Linked DNA regions of Flavisolibacter tropicus. The protein of the gene in region 2 interacts with the protein of the main gene of each other region in a pairwise test. Links are inferred from orthologs where the notes say so. Each region holds a gene or a part of one and is shown on either strand. Other genes may lie near its edges.

Region 1 (3,602 bases), 1.5 Mb from region 2 along the record:
GCCTTTTCACTTTCTAATTCAGCTATCACTTCATCACGTTCTACATAGGCACCATCACTTTTCAGCCATTTTACCAATGTTACCTCGTTAATTGATTCACCAACAGTCGGTACTTTAATTTCAATCATTGCTATCTTATTTCGATTTCGCGAATTTCTGACTTATTTCTTTAAGTTTCTATCTTTTGTCTATTACCTCGCCTTTCTCATCACTCTCTACTTCATCTCAAGGCTCTTAAAACAATTAACTTCTCACAACATTACCTGCATTTTGCACAAGTAGGCTCCGTGCGCTGGCCATTTCACGTCTCACATTTGACGTTTCACGTCTCTTATATACTAAACGCCGTATCCACAATCTCCGCTTGCTCTTGTGCATGCACCTTACTATAACCAGTTGCAGTAGCTGCTCCCGGCTGACGGCTAATGATACCGTAATTGATACTCTTAAGATTCATTTGCAAGAAGCTGGCAGCACCCATATTAAGTGGTTCTTCTTGTACCCAGAACCATGTAGCCTTATTATACTTTTGGTAAAGAGCATCCAATTGCTTTGTTGGCAATGGATACAGCTGCTCCACGCGTATAATAGCTACATCATTTCGGTTGTCTTTCAGTTGGCGCTCAGCAAGGTCATAATACACTTTACCACTACAGAACAATACTTTCTTCACCTGGCTGGCATCCTGTACAAAAGCATCATCAATTACTTCTTGGAAACCACCTTGTGTAAATTGGCTAACATGTGAATAGGTTGCCTGCAAACGCAAATTAGCTTTTGGTGAGAAGTTGACCAACGGCTTTCTGAATGGCCATGTCAATTGGCGACGCAGTACATGGAACAAGTTGGCCGATGTCGTAATATTGGTGATGACCATGTTCAATTCAGCACACAATTGAAGGAAGCGCTCTAAACGTGCACTTGAGTGTTCAGGACCCTGCCCTTCATAACCATGGGGTAACAACATTACCACTCCATTCATACGCTGCCATTTCGTTTCGGCAGAAGCGATGAATTGGTCAATGATGATTTGGGCGCCATTGGCAAAATCACCAAATTGAGCTTCCCATAATACCAAAGCGTTAGGGTTTGCCATGGCATAACCATATTCAAAACCTAATACTCCGTATTCACTTAATAAGGAGTTATAAATGCGGAAGGTACCTTGTTGTCCTTCTCTGAAATGATTCAAACGATTATAACCTAAGTTAGTATTCTCGTCATAAAGCACAGCATGACGGTGAGAGAATGTACCACGTTTTACATCCTGGCCGCTCATACGCACATCTTTACCTTCTACCAGCAAGCTACTATAAGCTAATAATTCACCAGTTGCCCAATCTACTTTTTGATCGGTTTCAAACAGCTTTACTTTATCGCTTAACAGTTTTTCAACTTTACGTAAAGGCTTGAAATCACTTGGGATTTTCATTAACCCGTCAAACAACTCTTTGAAAACGGGCTCACTAACAGCTGTCGATGGAGATTGCTCAAAATCAGATGGTGTTGCCTTTCTCAAGCTTTGCCACCACTGATCCGGCTTTTGTGGATTATAAGGCAATGGATTTTGCTTCACTTCATCCAAGCGCTCTTGTAGATCCGACCAGAACTTTTTCTCCATTTCCTTTGCCAGATCCTGCGCATCAGCCTCTCCATTCTTTAATAAGAATTGCACATACTCTTCTCTAGGATTGGCATGCTTATCGATCAACGCATATAAGTGTGGTTGAGTAAACTTCGGATCATCACCCTCATTATGTCCATGACGGCGATAGCAAACCATATCAATAAAGATATCAGCATTAAATTCCTGGCGGTAACGAGTGGCTATTTCTACGCATTTAACCACGGCTTCAGCATCATCACCGTTTACATGTAATACTGGAGCTTGCACGGTAGCTGCTATTGAGGTGCTATAGTCAGAACTACGGGCATCATCAAAATCAGTAGTAAATCCAATCTGGTTGTTGATCACAAAGTGAATGGTACCACCGGTATCGTAACCCTTCAGATTACTCATCTGCAGGATCTCATATACTATACCTTGGCCTGCTACTGAAGCATCGCCATGGATCAGAATAGGTAATATCTTATCGAAGTCTGAGTTATAAAGGACATCACCTTTGGCTCTTGAATATCCTAATACTACAGGATTTACAGCTTCCAGGTGTGAGGGGTTGGGTGCTAATTTCAGGTGAACATTCTTACCAGAAACAGTTTGCACTTCACTGCTAAAGCCTAGGTGGTATTTAACATCACCGCTACCCATAGTTTGGTCTAGAATAGCTGTTCCTTCAAACTCACTGAATATTTGCTCGTAGGTTTTACCTAAAATATTAGCCAGCACATTTAATCGGCCACGGTGTGCCATCCCAATTACTACTTCTTGTACGCCAGACTCAGCAGCAGTACCAATAATAGCATCTAATGCAGGGATGGTTGTTTCACCGCCTTCAAGTGAAAAGCGCTTCTGACCAATATATTTTGTGTGTAGAAACTTCTCGAAAATAACTCCCTGGTTCAGCTTCTCTAATATACGACGCTTGCGCTCTAAAGGCAGTGATTGTTGTAATGAAGCTTCTACTTCTTTTTCCAGCCATTCTGCCTGCTTTTGTTTTAGAATATATTGATATTCTACACCCACATGGCCAGTATAGATCTTTTGCAGCTGATCAATGATCTGTTGTAAAGTAGCATTCGGCTTTCCAATAAATTGCCCAGCTATAAAAGACTGATTCAGATCCGCTTCCGCTAAACCAAAGTACTTAATATCCAAATTGGCGCCTCTGTCCTTGCGCTCACGAATAGGGTTGGTTTTAGCAATTAAGTGTCCTTTCCTTCTATAGGCTTGAATGAGTGAATACACACTAAATTCTTTGCTCAACTGACCAGCATCTACTGCAGCGCCACCAACAGCACCTGCTACAGCATGTCCGTTCGTATTGGACATGGCAAAATCAAACCCTTCAAAAAACTTACGAAACTCGGGTTCCACGCTTTCGGGGTTCTGCACAAAATCGTTATACAAACTCTCAATATAAGCAGGGTGTGAATGTGTAATATAAGAGAAGTCCTTCATGAAATCTGCTTTAGGATTTTTTGGGTAGGCAAATATCGGTCAAAATATACAACCAAGTAGAGATGAATATAAAAGGATTGAAATGAGTCAATAAAAGACCTGCTTTCAACTCATTTATTCCTCAACAAAAACAAATAGAAAATTGCCTGAGAACCAGACTAAGGCAAAGCCTCTTAAAGATTTAAAACCATTCTCTCCTATCCCCCAATGCCAAATCCCCAATTTTACTCCCTTTTATTCAACTTATTTCACTGTTAACCTTTCAACCTAAATCCGTCATAAACCTTACTCATATCCGCCATCCTTATAAATCCTGCTAATCCATGCTAAATCCCATTAATCCACGGTGCTCCTTTGCTCTGTGCGAAACCAATTCTCTGCGCTCCCAGCGACTCTGCGTAAAACCAATAGCGCAAAGCGCTCCCTGAGTGAAATCCAATTTCAAATCCTTAAACCGCCTTAACTCTGCTAATAATCTTATAAAATCTGCCCAAAACATGGTCCTAACAAAAAAAACTGCGAT
Region 2 (3,243 bases):
ATCTTTTCATGAGCTTAATTTTAATTTGAGGTAAATATTGGCTCAACACTGCTACAACTCTTATACCAGACAAGGGCCAGTGCGTACCCCCGGCCCCTAAAGGGGAGGGCAGCGCGGCAGAATCCAGTCAATAGTTGTTGGTCAGTGGGGAAGGTTTAGTGAAGTAGTATAGGAGGATGGTAGGAGGAGTAGAGGAGGATATCCTCTGTAACTCCCCAGTAAGGGAGGCTCATATAACTGGAATTTGGAATTTGTCTTTTGGAATTTAATAGCGGTCTGGGGTGTGGTCTCTCCCCTTTAGGGGCTGGGAGCGGGTGTTAGCCTACTCACCACTGACCATTCACGAGCCTGGCTGCTGCCACGCCGCCCTACCTATCTCCCTAGTCTCTTGTACCTCTCCTGTACCTAGTCTGTACCTAATCTGTGGGTGTTCTGTAGGTAAGTCCGTACTAACTGCACAGATAAAGCCCTCTACCTGCCTTCCACATTCACTACTCCTCCTTAGATAAGCCTATACAACTTCTACTTACATCCCTAAGTCATAAGTAAAATAAATAATACAACTGCTTGAGATCCAGGCTAAAGGGCAGAACCTTAAAGATATAAATTAACCCTCCTGGGCATAGCATAACAGCTAATGTTGATGAATAGTACCAGCTTGCATGCGTAAAGTGACCCATCGGCAAGATCAGGGTATAGTCATAATAAGACAAAGCGAGGGCCTATAGAATAGTATGCCCTCGCTTTGTCTTATAAAAGCTTTTAAACATTTGGGATTACTGCCCTTCCAGCTCCATTAACTTCTCAAATACCTGTTCGTATGTAGTATTTAGCTCAGTCAGCTTTGCCAACACTGACTTATACTGCTTTTCAGTATCGGCAAATATGTTTTTGTCTGCGTAGGCTTCGGGAGAACCCAATTTTGCTTCCAGTTGGCTTTTTTGAGCATTTAATGCAGCAATATCTTCTTCAAGCTTTTGAAACAGGCGTTGTTGCTTTTGCAGTTCTTTTTTTGCCTCTTTGTTGATAGGAACATTAGGCGCTGTATTAACAACGGGTTGTGGTGTTATTACCTGGGGTGTTTCTTTTTCCTTCTGTACCTGGCTTTTTGCTTTTGGTTCCGCACCCTGAGCGCCATTTTTAGCCATACGCTCGTTCCAGGCTACCCATTCTTCATAAGTGCCCTTGAACTCCTTGATCTCATGATCTTTGATCTCCCAGATCTTATTGGCAGTTTTGGATACAAAATAACGGTCGTGACTAACCAGCACCAAGCTTCCCTCATAACGCTTCAGTGCGTCAATAAGAAGTTCAGTAGAGTGTATATCTAAGTGGTTGGTCGGTTCATCCAGTAATAAGAAGTTGGCTTTACTGATGATGGTTTTAGCCAAGGCTACTCTTGCTTTTTCCCCTCCACTTAGGACCTTGATTTTTTTATCAATATCATCTCCTCCAAAAAGAAAGCAACCTAATAAGTTGCGCAGCTCTTGCTCTGTTTTTTGGGAGCCGGCGCTTTTCATTTCTTCAAGGATAGTATGCGTTAATGTTAATGATTCTAACTGGTGCTGCGCGTAGAAGGCTTCTTCAATATTATGCCCCCATTTACGTTCTCCTTCAATAGGTTCACTACCATCTATAATTCTAAGAAGGGTAGACTTACCTTTACCGTTAGCACCGATCAGGGCAATCTTATCACCACGCTCAATTTCAGCGGTAGCATTTTGTAAGATCACATTTTCACTGTATCGTTTGCTCACTCCCTTTAGGTCCACCAATACTTTACCCGGTACTTTATCTACTGGGAAGTTGATACGGATGTCTGGACGTTCAATCTCTACATCTTCAATACGTTCTAGCCTGTCCAAACGCTTTACAATACTTTGGGCCTGCGCGGCTTTTGAAGCTTTTGCTTTAAAGCGCTCAATAAAGCGTTCTTGCTGGCGTATGTATTCTTGCTGGTTTTCAAAGGCGCGTTGCTGCAATTCTATCCGTTGTTGCTTCTCTGTTTCATAATACTCATAATTGCCGGTATAGAAATGCAGTTCTTTTTGATACAGCTCTACAATCTTCTTCACCATGCGGTTCAGGAAGTATTTATCGTGGCTCACAATAACCACTGCACCTTTATAGTGTTGGAGGTATTTTTCCAGCCATTCGATGGATGGAAGGTCCAAGTGGTTGGTAGGTTCATCCATTAACAGCAGGTCGGGCTGTTGCAAGATCATTTTAGCTAATAAGACGCGCATACGCCATCCACCGCTGAATTCCCGGTAAGGGCGCTTTAAATCGCTGTTGTTAAAGCCCAGTCCCTGTAAAACTTCTTCAGTTTGATGTTCTATGGTATAACCTCCGGCTTCTTCAAACTCGTGCAGTTTTTCGCTGTACTGCATAAGCAGCTCATCCGTTTCATTTTTAGCCAACGCATCTGTAATTTGGGCCAATTCTTTTTCTATTTGCTTGGCCTTATCAAAAGCATGCATGGCTACCTCAAGGATACTTTCGCTGGTGTCAAAGCTCAGAAGATCCTGGTGTAAATAACCAATAGAGGTATTCCGGCTGCGTTCAACAGTACCTGCAGATGGCTGGTATTCGCCTACAAAAAGCTTTAGTAGGGTAGATTTTCCCGTTCCATTATAGCCAATCAGGCCAATACGGTCATTGGGATGAATGTGCCAGGTCGCGTCTCTTACAATTGTGCGCGCCCCAAAGTCAAATGTTACATTTTGTAGTCCTGCCAGCATACGGTGAAACTTAAGAGCCGCAAAGGTAACCGCTGAGAGGAGGAATTAAAGGGGGATTAACAGGATTTTTTTATAAGGAGAATGTATAATTCTAGTATTTGCCAGGGATAGGAAAGCTTAAAGGCCTGCCAAGAAAAAAGGCTTGGTGTTAGACAACCAAGCCATTAAACTGCGCTAAGATGAATTTATGGTACATCCCACCAAACCCTGGTTTTAAGTGTTTCAAATGGAATAGGCACCCCTGGACCAGCTTCCAGAGCTGCGCGGTTAAGGTTGATTTCCAATTGTGGATAGGGAAGTCTCCGAGGGATCACACCACCGGTTCTATTTGTTCCGTTATTTACTATAGCAGGAAAACCTGTTCTTCTCCAGTCAACCCAGGATTCATAAGGAGCCTGATACATGGTGATCCATTTTTGTTCCATTATCCGTTTTAATGTATTGTCAAAAGCAACGTCTGGTTTAGCCAAGTAGGCAGCTGCGCCAGTAAGTCCTAAAGCCT

What was found.
Region 1: the proteins of SY85_RS01065 (region 2) and SY85_RS07270 interact in binary tests that used the Escherichia coli proteins (3 or more experiments, as listed by UniProt). The link is inferred for Flavisolibacter tropicus from one-to-one orthologs.

What each region holds. Positions count from the first base shown.
Region 1 is NZ_CP011390.1:1,735,802-1,739,403, forward strand. What follows is about bases 132-3,403. They hold SY85_RS07270 (2-oxoglutarate dehydrogenase E1 component), read right to left. Parts: upstream 3,080-3,403; coding sequence 332-3,079; downstream 132-331. In the rest of the region: odhB (2-oxoglutarate dehydrogenase complex dihydrolipoyllysine-residue succinyltransferase), read right to left, coding at 1-128. UniProt on the Escherichia coli protein: E1 component of the 2-oxoglutarate dehydrogenase (OGDH) complex which catalyzes the decarboxylation of 2-oxoglutarate, the first step in the conversion of 2-oxoglutarate to succinyl-CoA and CO(2).
Region 2 is NZ_CP011390.1:281,751-284,993, forward strand. Bases 260-3,172 are described here. They hold SY85_RS01065 (ABC-F family ATP-binding cassette domain-containing protein), read right to left. Parts: upstream 2,742-3,172; coding sequence 777-2,741; downstream 260-776. Other genes in these bases: SY85_RS01070 (SusD/RagB family nutrient-binding outer membrane lipoprotein), read right to left, coding at 2,927-3,172. In the rest of the region: SY85_RS01060 (hypothetical protein), read right to left, coding at 1-10; more of SY85_RS01070, read right to left, coding at 3,173-3,243. UniProt on the Escherichia coli protein: Genetic data indicate it may be involved in ribosome assembly or function.